DNA from 2 places in the Acidovorax sacchari genome. Region 1 is predicted to be linked to the other one. Evidence: predicted binding sites of a transcription regulator. Region 1 holds the regulator's gene; the other holds the start of a gene.
The links. The regulator LexA, encoded in region 1, represses DNA repair genes until DNA is damaged. The targets are predictions, from matches to a motif close to ACTGTATNNNNATACAGT.
Positions count from the first base shown of each region.

Region 2: the regulator LexA is predicted to act here: its motif matches at 4,822-4,839, upstream of ACGHC0_RS06895 (DNA topoisomerase IV subunit B).

Region 1 covers NZ_AP035783.1:3,103,554-3,110,148, forward strand. Annotated here, with positions in the region: gene kdsB (3-deoxy-manno-octulosonate cytidylyltransferase) at 1-362, shown strand, start outside; gene adk (adenylate kinase) at 518-1,174, shown strand; gene ACGHC0_RS13945 (asparaginase) at 1,261-2,247, opposite strand; gene lexA (transcriptional repressor LexA) at 2,353-3,027, shown strand; gene ACGHC0_RS13955 (hypothetical protein) at 3,216-3,695, shown strand; gene hrpA (ATP-dependent RNA helicase HrpA) at 3,729-6,595, opposite strand, start outside.
Region 2 covers NZ_AP035783.1:1,516,423-1,523,017, forward strand. Annotated here, with positions in the region: gene ACGHC0_RS06865 (MBL fold metallo-hydrolase) at 1-517, opposite strand, end outside; gene bamC (outer membrane protein assembly factor BamC) at 553-1,647, opposite strand; gene dapA (4-hydroxy-tetrahydrodipicolinate synthase) at 1,724-2,620, opposite strand; gene ACGHC0_RS06880 (class I SAM-dependent methyltransferase) at 2,683-3,270, opposite strand; gene ACGHC0_RS06885 (hypothetical protein) at 3,331-3,501, opposite strand; gene ACGHC0_RS06890 (MFS transporter) at 3,510-4,748, opposite strand; gene ACGHC0_RS06895 (DNA topoisomerase IV subunit B) at 4,873-6,595, shown strand, end outside.

The sequences.
Region 1 (6,595 bases):
TCGCCAATCCCAACGTGGTGAAAGTGGTGCTCGACGCCCGCGGCCTCGCGCACTATTTCAGCCGGGCACCGATTCCGCATGCGCGCGGCCACGCGGACACGGCATGGTGGCAGGGCGGGCTCGCGGGCGTGCCTGCGGGCTTTGCGCCGCTGCGCCATATCGGCATCTACAGCTACCGGGCAGCTTTCGTGCGGGCGTTTTCCGCGCTGCCGCCGGCCCCCACGGAAGCCCTGGAAGCGCTGGAGCAATTGCGCGCCCTGTGGCACGGACACCGCATTGCAGTGCATGTGGCGGACACCGCGCCAGGGCCGGGCGTGGACACGCCGGAAGACCTCGAACGGGTGCGCTCGCTGCTGCGCTGAAACCGCACGCCGCATGCCGTCACGATGGTGTCGCGGCTGTCAGGCTGACGGAAGGACCCGCATGCTATCCTTGCCCGCGATTGAAGCGCCACCCCGGGCCTACGGCAAGCCCCGGGCTTCCGGCGCTGGCTGATTTCAACACTTAGAGGACCTCCATGAGACTGATTCTTTTGGGCGCGCCCGGCGCCGGGAAGGGCACGCAAGCCGCGTTCATCTGCCAGAAATACGGCATTCCGCAGATCTCCACCGGCGATATGCTGCGCGCCGCCGTGAAGGCCGGCACGCCGCTGGGACAGCAGGCCAAGGCCGTCATGGATGCCGGCAAGCTGGTGAGCGACGACCTCATCATCAATCTCGTGAAGGACCGCATCGCCCAGCCGGACTGCGCCAAGGGCTTCCTCTTCGACGGCTTTCCGCGCACCATTCCCCAGGCCGATGCCATGAAGGCAGCGGGCGTCAAGCTCGACTACGTGCTGGAGATCGACGTGCCGTTCGATGCCATCATCGAGCGCATGAGCGGCCGCCGCTCGCACCCGGCCAGCGGCCGCACCTACCATGTGAAGTTCAACCCACCCAAGGTGGAAGGCAAGGACGACGTCACCGGCGAGGACCTGATCCAGCGCGAGGACGACAAGGAAGACACGGTGAAGAAGCGCCTGGAGGTGTACAGCGCGCAGACGCGCCCGCTCGTGGAGTACTACTCCACCTGGGCGAAGAACGATCCGGCCCATGCCCCCAAGTACCGCGCCATCAGCGGTACCGGCACGGTCGAGGAAATCACCCAGCGCGCGCTGGCCGCCCTGGCGGACTGAGCGCCTGGCACAGGGACGGCGCCTGGCCGGCCCGTGATCGACGCCGCCCTCCGGGCGGCGTTTTCGTTTCCGGGCTGGGGGGCGCCCTAGGCCCGTGGCTGCGCCAGCCGCTCCAGCAGCAGTTCCACCCGCGCCTTCACCACGCTCAGCCCCTGGGCGGCGGGCAGCGTGTCGCCAGGACGGGGCAGCAGCTGGCCCAGGGGGCACCGCGTGGCCACCCGCACGGCCACGCCAGCGGCCTGTGCCCGCTCCAGCGCGGCCTGCAGATGGCGATGCAGCGTGCCGTTGCCGGTGGCGGCCACGGCCAGCCCGTGCACCCCGTCGGCCACCAGCAGATCCACAACGCGTCCGGTCGCGCCCGCATGCGACAACACGACTTCGACGCGCGGCCACTCCGCGCCGCTGCGCAGCGCCTTCAGCGCCGCGGCAGCTTCGGCCGATGATCCGGAGGATTCCGCCGCGGGCCATCCGGCGGCGAGCCGCACGCGCCCCTCCTCCACCCAGCCCAGGGGGCCCGCCTCGCCGGACGCGAAGGCATTCAGCCGGTAAGGATGCACCTTCTGTACCCGCTGCGCCCCGTGCACCTCCCCGGCGGCCACTGCCACGACCCCGCGCGCGCCCGGCGTGGCGGCCACGGCGACGGCGTCGAGCAGGTTCTGCGGTCCATCGGGCGCCAGCGCGGTGGCCGGGCGCATCGCAGAGACGAGCACCACGGGCTTGTCCCGCGCTCCCGCGAGCACGCGGTGGAGAAACCACGCGGTCTCCTCGAGGGTATCGGTGCCGTGCGTGACCACCACGGCACGCACACCGGGATCCGCCAGTGCGTCCTCGCAGCGCAGGGCCAGCGCACGCCATACGGCCCCGTCCATGTCCTTGCTGTCGATCTGCGCGACCTGTTCAGCCTCCAGCCGCGCGCCGCCGGCGGCGCGCGCCAGTCCGGGCACTGCTGCCAGCAACTGGTCGATGCCGACCTGCGCGGCGGTGTAGCCGATGTTGTCTTCCGCGTTTCCGGCCGTACCGGCGATGGTTCCACCGGTGCCCAGCACCAGGATTTTTCCTGCAACCACTTGCATTGCCTTTGAAAACTGTTTAAAAATACAGTGACTGGATCGATCCACAGGTGAATCGATCCGCCCAGCGCCCGTCCGGCGCGATCTTCCTTCACTGGAGTGCCCCGCATGCTCGACAGCCCCAAGCTCACTGCCCGCCAACAGCAGATCCTGGATCTCATCCAGACCGCCATTGCACGCACCGGAGCGCCCCCCACCCGGGCGGAAATCGCCGCGGAGTTCGGCTTCAAGTCCGCCAATGCGGCCGAAGAGCACCTGCAGGCACTGGCACGCAAGGGCGTCATCGAACTGGTGAGCGGCACGTCGCGTGGCATCCGGCTGCGCGGCGAGGCCGTGCGGTCCATCAATGCGGCCCGCGGCACCCAGTTCCACCTGCCCATTCCCGGCATCTCGCAACTCATGCTGCCGCTCATCGGCCGCGTCGCCGCAGGTTCACCGATTCTCGCCGAGGAACACGTGGACCAGACCTACAGCGTGGAAGGCAGCCTCTTCCAGCACAAGCCCGACTACCTGCTCAAGGTCCGGGGCATGTCCATGCGCGATGCCGGCATCATGGATGGCGACCTGCTCGCCGTGCAGTCCACCCGCGAGGCGCGCAATGGCCAGATCATCGTCGCCCGCCTGGGTGACGAAGTCACCGTCAAGCGCCTGCGGCGCACCGCGGGTGCCATCGAGCTGCTGCCCGAGAACCCCGACTATCCCATCATCACCGTGCAGCCCGGCGAATCGTTCGAGATCGAGGGGCTGGCCGTAGGCCTCATCCGCAACACCATGCTGATGTAGCCGGCTGCGGGCCGTCCGGCGCATGGCGCCGGAGCACGGTTCGCGCCCTGTTTCCCCGTTTGGCGTTGCCCAGGTGGCGGGCGTCTGGCTTTCCTCTTCGTGTGGATGGTCAACCCTGCGGCATCGCCCTGCCCGTCTAAAGCCAATCCTGCCAGTGTTCAACCCATTCTGACCGCTGGAGTTTTTCCATGGCAAAGGCTTTGCTCGATCTCGCCACCCTCTCGTCCTGCCTGCAGCCGCTGCACGGCCTCGTCCGCTGGCTGCGGGGCACTTCCTCGGGGAATGCGTCCGTCCGCCCCGCCACACGTTCGCGCTGGCCGGATTGTCCGGCCCACGGTCGCGGGGCATCCGACACGTCCATGGCCGACCACCACCCCTCCGACGGCCCGCCAGCCGCTACGGTCCATGGCAGCGCAAAGGCCGGTGCCGCCGCATCCGTGGCACTGCCTGCAGATGCCTCCACCGCACTGCACTCGATCGCGGTGGAGCGCCCCGCGCGCGCGCCGGCCGGCAGCCAGCGCACCTGCGCGGCGCGGGTGCCGGGCGCAGTGCGGGTGGTGCAGCGCCGGCAGGCGGGTACGCCGGAGCGCTTCGTGATCTCCGGGCGCATGGCCGATGTGCGGGCGGAACTGGAGCGCTGGGCCGCCGCGGAAGCCGTGCTGCAATGATCTGCAGCGCGCGGCACCCGGCCGCCCGCCGCGTCAGCTGTTGATCTGTGCCCAGAGCTTGTCCAGGCGCTTCACGCTCACGGGTTGCGGCGTGCGGAGTTCCTGGGCGAAGAAGCTCACCCGCAGTTCCTCCAGCAGCCAGCGGAACTCCTGCATGCGCGCATCCACCTGCCCCTTGCGCTCGGCCACGAGCCGCCAGTAGCGCTGCTCCTGGGGGCGCAGTTCCGCGAGCCGCGTGGCGTCGCGTGCAGGATCGGCGCGCACCTTGTCCAGGCGCAGGGTGATGGCCTTCAGGTAGCGAGGGAAGTGCGCAAGCTGCGACCAGGGCGCCACCGCCAGGAAGTTCTTCGGAATGAGCCTTTGCAGTTGCTGCTGCGCGTCCTGGGTGGCCTCGGGTGCACCTTTCGTATCCTTGATCTTGCGCGCCGCCGCGGCGTATTCGAGCAGGATCGCACCGGCCAGCCGCGCGACCTCGTTGGCGATCAGCGTAAGCCGCCCCCGGCCTTCCTGCACGCGGCGCTGGAAGTCTGCCTCGGTCGTGGGCAGGGGGTCGACCAGGAAAGCGCGGTCCAGCGCGACGTCGATGATCTGCGCGCGCAACTCTTCCTGCGTGCCCAGCGGCATGTAGGCGACCGCCATCTTCTGCATGTCCGGGATGTTCTTTTCCAGGTACTTGAGCGCATCCTTGATCTGCAGCGCGAACAGCCGGCGCAAGCCCGCGCGGTGGCGCGCTGCGGCCACCCCGGGTTCGTCGAACACCTCGATGGTCACCGCATCGCCGCCATCGATGAGCGCCGGGAAGCCGATGAGCGTCTGCCCGCCCTTGCGGATTTCCATCAGCTCGGGCAGTTCGCCGAAGGTCCAGGCCGTGTAGCGCTGGCCCGCCGGCACGGCTGCCGGTGCGGGCGCAGCCGCCGGGCCGGCACTGGCCGGTTTGCCGGCAGCGGAAGCCGCACGGCCATCCGCGTGCCTGCCATGCGCCTCCCCCTGGCCGGCCCGGGCAGCGGGGACGTCCCCGGCAGGCGCCGCGCTGCGCTCGGCATCCGTGGCAGCCCCCCCGAGCTTGAGCCCCGCCAGGGCCTGGAACGCGCCCCGGGCCTTGGCGCCCCATTCGGCCTTGAGTGCGCCCAGATTGCGCCCCTGGCCGAGCTGCCGGCCATCCTCGTGCACCACGCGGAAGTTCATGAACAGGTGCGGGCTCAGCATGTCGAGCTTGAAATCCGCCCGCTTCACGTCGAGCGAGGTCTCGTCACGCACCTGCTTGAGCAGCACGTCCACCAAGCTGCCCTGCCCGAAGCGCTCGGGCGTGCCCAGCAGTTCGGCCAGGCGCGCAGCGTTGTCCGGCAAGGGCACGAAGCGGCTGCGCGGGCGCTGCGGCAGGCTCTTGAGCAGTGCCTGGATCTTGTCCTTGAGCATGCCCGGCACCAGCCATTCGCAGCGCTCTTCGCTGACCTGGTTGAGCACGAAGAGCGGCACCGTGACGGTGACGCCATCGCGCGGATCGCCGGGTTCGTGCAGGTAGGTGGCCGCGCAGTCCACGCCGCCCAGCCGCACCACGCGCGGGAAGGCGCTGGTGGTGATGCCGGCGGCCTCGTGGCGCATCAGCTCATCGCGCGTGAGCTTGAGCAGGTCCGGCTTCACGCGGCTGGCCTCGCGGTACCAGGATTCGAAATCGGCGCCGGTGCAGATGTCGGCGGGCACCTGCTGGTCGTAGAAGGCGTAGATGAGCTCTTCGTCCACCAGCACGTCCTGGCGCCGCGACTTGTGCTCCAGCTCCTCCACCTTGGCGATCAGCTTGCGGTTGGCCGTCAGGAACGGCAGGCGCCGCTCCCAGTCCTGCGGCCACTGGTCGCCCACCAGCGCCTCGCGCAGGAAGATTTCCCGGGCGGTGCGCGGGTCCACCTTGCCGAAATTCACGCGGCGGTTGTTGTAGATGACGATGCCGTAGAGCGTGGCGCGCTCCAGCGCCGTCACCTGCGCGGCCTTGCGCTCCCAGTGCGGGTCCAACATCTGCTTCTTGAGCAGGTGGCCGCCCATCTCCTCGATCCACTGCGGCTCGATGGCAGCGATGCCGCGCCCGAAGAGGCGCGTGGTCTCCACCAGTTCCGCCGCCACGATCCAGCGCCCGGGCTTCTTCGACAGGTGCGCCCCGGGATGCTTGTAGAACTTGATGCCGCGCGCGCCGAGGTACCAGTCTTCCTCCTCGCTCTTCACGCCGATGTTGCCCAGCAGCCCGGCGAGCATGGAGCGGTGGATCTGCTCGTAGCTGGCCGGCTGGGTGTTGAGGCGCCAGCGGTGCTCGGTGACCACGGTGAGCAATTGCGTGTGGATGTCGCGCCATTCGCGCAGGCGCCGCACGCTGATGAAGTTCTGGCGCAGCAGCGATTCGTACTGCCGGTTGCTGAGCTTGTGGGTGGGTGCGGAGGCCGGCACGGACGCCGCGGCGGCCACTGCGGGCGCGGCTGCGTCGGCACTGCCGCGTGCCTGGCGCTGCGCCACGGGCAGCACGGCCTGCGAGGGTGCCCCCTTGCGCGCGGCATCGCGCTGCGCCCGTGCCGACGGCAGGCTCGGCGCGCCGCCGCGGGCCTCGTTGATCCACTTCCAGAGCTTGAGGTAGCCGCTGAATTCGCTCTTCTCGTCGTCGAACTTGGCATGGGCCTGGTCGGCCTGCTGCTGGGCTTCGAGCGGCCGGTCCCGCACGTCCTGCACCGACAGGGCCGAGGCGATCACCAGCACTTCGTCCAGTGCCTGGCGGTCGCGCGCCTCGAGAATCATGCGGCCCACGCGCGGGTCGAGCGGCAGTCGCGAGAGTTCCACGCCCATGGGCGTGAGTTCATTGGCATCGTCCACCGCGCCCAGTTCGGCCAGCAGCTGGTAGCCGTCGGCGATCGCGCGGCCCG
Region 2 (6,595 bases), 1.6 Mb from region 1:
TCTCGCGGTCGTGGTTGCTCTCCAGCAGTAGGGCATGGCAACCGCGCAGGTGGGCAAGCACATGCTCCGTGGCATGGCCCAGGTCCGTGAGCAAACCGATGTGGGTGGCTCCGTCGCTGCAGCGCAGGTGCAGCGGCTCGCGCGCATCGTGCGGCACGGTGAAGGGGCGGGCCTCGAACGCACCCAGGTCGATGGATTCGCCGTCCGCGGTGAGGTGCAGCAGCCCGTCCAGGTCCGGCGCGCCGATGGCCTCATGGGTGCCGTGGCTCATCCAGGCGGGAATGCGGTGGCGCAGGGCGATCTTCTGCAGGCCGGCCACGTGGTCGGAATGCTCGTGGGTGATGAAGATCGCGTCGATGTCGTCGATCGCGAGGCCGGCCTCGCCGAGGCGGCCGGCCAGCTGACGCGGACCCAGCCCGCAATCGACGAGCAGGCGCCGCACCTGCGTGCCGCAGCGCCCCTCGACGATGGTGGCATTGCCCGAGCTGCCGCTGCCCAGGTTCTTGAAGCGCAGCACGCGGTCCGTCGCTCCTCAGCAGGCGGCAACGCCGGTCACTTCAGGTCGTCGGCGAGCACGCGGACGATGCGGTCCGCGTTGGCCGAGCTCTCGGGTGCACCCGCGGCATTGAGCACCGCGACCGTGCTCTTGCCGCCTTCGGTGCGCACCTGGATGCGGTACTTGACGGGCGGCGCGGCATCAGCCGAGCGGCCCAGCAGCTTGGCGAAGAAGCCGGGGTCCTTCTTCTCGGTGGGCTCGACATAGCGCACGGAGTACACACCCTGGGCGCGGTCGCGCTCCTCGACGGTGAAGCCCGTGCGGTCGAGCGCCAGCCCGACGCGGCGCCATGCGCGGTCGAAGCTCTCGTCGAGCTCCACCACGGGCGCGTTGCCCACCCGGCCGATGCGTGCGGTCGGCGGCGGCTGGATCGGAGCGGCCGCCACGGCGCGGGACTCTTCCTGGCTCACGCCGAGCTTGACCATCAGGCGGCGCAGGAATTCGGTTTCCAGTTCAGGATCGACCGGGCGGGGCTGCCAGATGGTGCTGTCCTTCTGGGAGGTGGTGTAGACCTCGACCATGCCGCGGTGGCTGATGTAGATCTCGGTGGAGCCGTCGGCGCCGCGCTCCAGGCGGGTGCGGAACTTGTCGCGCTCGCCCGTGGAATAGACGGAGTCGAAGATCTTGCCGATGGTGGAGCGGATGATGTCCTGCGGCAGCTTGGCGCGGTTCTCGGCCCAGTCGGTTTCCATGATGCCGAGGTTGGGCTGGTCGATCGTGAGCACGAAACCGTTTTCGTTCCAGAAGTCGCGCACCGGCTCCCAGAGCGCATCGGCGGGGCGCTTCACCACCAGCCAGCGCTGGTTGCCGTCGCGCTCGATGCGCACGTCGCCCAGCGATTTGGCGGCGGCATTGACCGTGCCGGGCTGCCTTTGCGCCTGGCCGGCCTCGAAGGCCGCGGCCGACACCACGCCGCCCGCCACCGTGTAGCGCGAATCGCGCGACAGCTGCGTCAGGTCGGGCGGCACTTCGAGGGTCGAGCCCTTGGTGGCGCTCTTGTAGTCGATCTTGTCGTTGTCCAGGATGGACGTGGAGCAGGCGGACAAGGCCATGGCAAGGCCCAGCAGGCCCAGGCGGTTGATAGCGTTCACGCAAAAATCCTTTGAGGGAGTCTCTGGAGGCGGGCTGCGGTGGAAAAGGCGGGGCGCAGGCAGGCGAGGGCGTGCCTCACAGCAGGCCGGCGGAGCGCAGCGCGCCTTCCACCACGGATTCGCTGCCCTGGGAAAGGGGGGTCATGGGCAGGCGCATGGTGCCGCCGCACAGGCCCATGCGCTGCATGGCCCACTTCACGGGGATGGGGTTGGCCTCGACGAAGAGCTGCTTGTGGACCGGCAGCAGCCGGAACTGGATCTCCATGGCCCGGCGCACGTCGCCGGCCAGGGCGGCCACGCAGAGTTCGTGCATCAGGCGGGGCGCCACGTTGGCGGTGACGCTGATGTTGCCCTGGCCGCCGCAGAGCATGAGGGCCACGGCGGTGGGGTCATCGCCCGAATAGACGGCGAAGCCTTCGGGCACCTCGCGGATCAGCCACTGCGCGCGCTCGATGTTGCCGGTGGCTTCCTTGATGCCGATGATGCCCGGCACCTGGGCCAGGCGCAGCACCGTGTCGTGCTGCATATCGGCGACGGAGCGGCCGGGCACGTTGTAGAGGACGGTGGGCAGGTCGCCCACGGCCTCGGCGATCGCCTTGAAGTGCCGGTACTGGCCCTCCTGCGTGGGCTTGTTGTAGTAGGGGACGACCTGCAGCTGCGTGTCGGCGCCCACCTTCTTGGCGAAGCGGGCGAGCTCGATGGCCTCGGCCGTGGAGTTGGCGCCGCAGCCGGCCATGATGGGCACGCGCCTGGCGGCCTGCTCGACGGCCACGCGGATGATCTCGCAGTGCTCCTCGACATTGACGGTGGGCGATTCGCCGGTGGTGCCCACCACGCCGATGCAGTCGGTGCCTTCGGCGACATGCCAGTCGATCAGCTTGCGCAGGGTGGGGTAGTCCACGCTGCCGTCCTCGTGCATGGGGGTGACGAGGGCGACGATGCTGCCGGTGAGGGTGGCGCTGGAAGAGGTCATGTCCACGAAGGAAAACGGTAAAAGAGCATTCTAACGAGTGTGTAACCGGCCCGGCCGGGGGGTTAACCGGAGGCGGGAGGCACGAGGGGGTGGCGGGGTGGCCCGTCGCCGGGCGCTTCCCGGACGGCCGCGAGGCGCTGCACGAACCGCTCCGGAGACGGCAGGAAGCCGTCCTCGTAGGCGACCACCCTGAGACCGGGGAAGGCCGCCAGCAGTTCCCCGGGCTCCAGCAGAAACTCCGGCCGCGACGGCCGGCCCACGGTCCCGTTGCCGCGCGCGAAGGTTTCGTACAGCAGCACGCCGCCGGGCGCGACGCTGGCCGCGAGGGCGGGCAGCAGGGGGCGCCAGAGGTAGTGGGTCACCACCACGGCGTCGAAGCGGCGCCCGGCGAAGGGCCAGGGGCCCTGTTCGATGTCCGCATGGATGAGTTCCCCCAGCGGCGTGAGCGGATCGATCGCTTCGGCGGAGCGGTCCACGCCGCTCACGGCATGGCCGCGCGCATGGAACCAGCGCAGGTGCCGGCCGCTGCCGCAGGCCACGTCCAGCACGTGGCCGCGCGGCGGCACCAGGTGGGCCCAGCGCGTGATCCATTCGGACGGCACGTCGTGGCCGTGCAGCGCGGCATGGGGTGGCGGGCCGGGACGGTGCATCAAGGGAGGAGCGCGGGAGAGAGGAGGCAGGGATTGCGGCGGACGTGCCGCGGCGGGAGTTCAGAAACAGGACCAGACCTGGTCCGCCATCATCACCACGAAGCCGGGCTCCGCATAGAGCGTGAAGGCGGCGGACAGCGCCACGGCGGCCGCGAGGGTCCAGGGCAGCCACCGCTTCCAGCCGGGGCGCCGGGAGGAAGGGGGAGGCAAAGGGGCGGAAGCCGTGGGCATGCTGCGCCTCAGGCGGGGGCGCCCGTCCGGACCGGCGTGCGCGCGATCGGCGATTCGCGCACCGGCAGGTTGATGAGGCCGGCCACCAGCCCCAAGGCGATGGCGAGGTACCAGACCACGTCGTAGCTGCCCGTGCGGTCGTAGAGGTAGCCGCCCAGCCAGACGCCCAGGAAGCTGCCGATCTGGTGGCTGAAGAACACGAACCCGCCCAGCATCGAGAGGTGCTGCACACCGAAGATCTGCGCCACCGTGGCGTTGGTGGGCGGCACGGTGGACAGCCACAGGAACCCGATCACCGCGGAGAACACGTACACCGAGACGGGGGTGAGCGGCGCGAGCAGGAACACGGTGATCGCCACCGCGCGGGCGAAATAGATGAAGGCCAGGATGTGCCGGCGCGCCATGCGCTGGCCCAGGGTGCCGGCGATGTAGGTGCCGAAGACGTTGAAGAGGCCGATCAGGGCCAGCGCGTAGCTCGCCACCTGGGGCGAGAGGCCGTGGTCCTTGAGGTAGCTGGGCATGTGCACGCCGATGAACACCACCTGGAAGCCGCACACGAAGTACCCGGCCGTGAGTAGCAGGAAGCTGGGGTAGCGCAGCGCTTCGGACAGGGCCTCGCCCACGGTCTGGCTGCGCGGCGCTGCGGGAGTGCCTGCGGCGCGGCGCCCGAAGCCCGGCTCGCGCAGGCCGAAGGCCAGCGGCACGATGAGCATCACCATGGCCGAGAGGGCGAGCAGCGATTCCTGCCAGCCCAGGCGGGCGATCAGCTGGCCCTCCACGGGCACCATCAGGAACTGCCCGAATGAGCCGGCCGCCGCGGCCACGCCCATGGCCCAGGAGCGCTTCTCGGGCGCGATCTGGCGGCCCAGCACGCCGTAGATCACGGCGTAGGTGGTGCCCGCCTGCGCCGCGCCGATCAGCACGCCGGCCGTGAGGGCGAACAGCAGGGGCGTGGGCGACAGCGCCATGCCGGCCAGCCCGAGGGCGTAGAGCACTGCCCCCGCGATCAGCACGCGGAAGGCCCCGAAGCGGTCGGCCGCCATGCCCGCGAAGATGCCGAACAGGCCCCAGGCGAGGTTCTGCACGGCGAGCGCGAGCGCGAACGTCTGGCGGGTCCAGCCCATGTCCTGCGTGATGGGCTGCAGCCACAGGCCGAAGCCGTGGCGGATGCCCATGGAGAGCGTGACGACGGCCGCGCCGCAGGCCAGGACCTGCACCATGGAGAGCTTCGGGGTTTCGGAGGACATCCATCGAATGTAGCCAAAAGCGTCCGCCGGCGCTCGCCGCGGAATGCGGGTTAACCCGTGCGGCAGGCGGGTGGCTGTCTTTCCATCCAGTGCCGCCGGGCACGCCGCACTACAATCCGCGCCCATGGCAGCCAAACCCTCTTCCGTTTCGCCCAGCGACTATTCCGAAGGTTCGATCCGCGTGCTCAAGGGCCTGGAGCCCGTGAAGCAGCGGCCGGGCATGTACACGCGCACGGACAACCCGCTGCACATCATCCAGGAAGTGCTCGACAACGCGGCCGACGAGGCCCTGGCCGGGCACGGCAAGCGCATCAAGGTCACGCTGTTCGCCGACGGCTCCGTCGGCATCGAGGACGACGGGCGCGGCATTCCGTTCGGCCTGCACCCCGAGGAGAAGGCGCCGGTGATCGAGCTGGTCTTCACGCGCCTGCATGCCGGCGGCAAGTTCGACAAGGGCAAGGGCGGTGCCTACAGCTTCTCGGGCGGCCTGCACGGCGTGGGCGTCTCGGTCACCAACGCCCTGGCGCTGCGGCTGGAGGCCACCACGCACCGCGACGGGCAGATCGCACGCCTCGTGTTCGAGGGCGGCGACGTCACCGAGCCGCTCACGGCACGGCCCCTGGCCGCGGGCGAACGCCGCCAGGGCACCACGGTGCGCGTGTGGCCGGACGGCAAGTATTTCGAGTCGACCGCGCTGCCGATGGGCGAACTGGTCCACCTGCTGCGCAGCAAGGCCGTGCTGATGCCGGGCGTGACCGTGTCGCTGGTCAACGAAAAGACCAAGGAGACGCAGACCTGGCAATACAAGGGCGGCCTGCGCGACTACCTGGGCCAGAGCCTGTCGGCCGACCCGGTGATACCGCTCTTCGAGGGCGAGGGCTATGCCGACCGGCACAACGAGAGCTTCGCCGAAGGCGAGGGCGCCGCATGGTGCGTGGGCTTCACCGACGAGGGCGCGCCCGTGCGCGAGAGCTACGTCAACCTGATTCCCACCAGCGCAGGCGGCACGCACGACGCGGGCCTGCGCGACGGCCTGTTCCAGGCGGTCAAGAGCTTCATCGAGCTGCACTCGCTGCTGCCCAAGGGCGTGAAGCTGCTGCCCGAGGACGTGTTCGCGCGCGCCTCGTACGTGCTCTCGGCCAAGGTGCTGGATCCGCAGTTCCAGGGCCAGGTGAAGGAAAAACTCAATTCGCGCGATGCCGTCCGGCTGGTCTCGAGCTACGTGCGGCCCGCGCTCGAGCTGTGGCTGCACCAGCACGTGGACTACGGCAAGAAGCTCGCCGAGCTCGCCATCAAGGCCGCGCAGACGCGCCAGAAGGCCGGGCAGAAGGTCGAGAAGAAGAAGGGCTCCGGCGTGGCCGTGCTGCCCGGCAAGCTCACCGACTGCGAGAGCCGCGACCTGTCGCACAACGAGGTGTTCCTGGTGGAGGGCGACTCCGCCGGGGGCAGCGCCAAGATGGGCCGGGACAAGGAATGCCAGGCCGTGCTGCCGCTGCGCGGCAAGGTGCTCAATACCTGGGAGGTGGACCGCGACCGGCTGTTCGCCAACACCGAGATCCACGATATCTCCGTGGCGCTGGGCGTGGACCCGCACGGCCCCGACGACACGCCGGACCTCTCCGGCCTGCGCTACGGCAAGGTCTGCATCCTGTCGGATGCCGACGTCGATGGATCCCACATCCAGGTGCTGCTGCTCACGCTGTTCTTCCGTCACTTCCCCAAGCTGATCGAGACCGGCCACATCTACGTGGCGCGTCCGCCGCTCTACCGCGTGGACGTGCCGGCGCGCGGCAAGAAGCCGGCCTCGAAGGTCTATGCACTGGACGACGGCGAGCTGGAGGCGATCC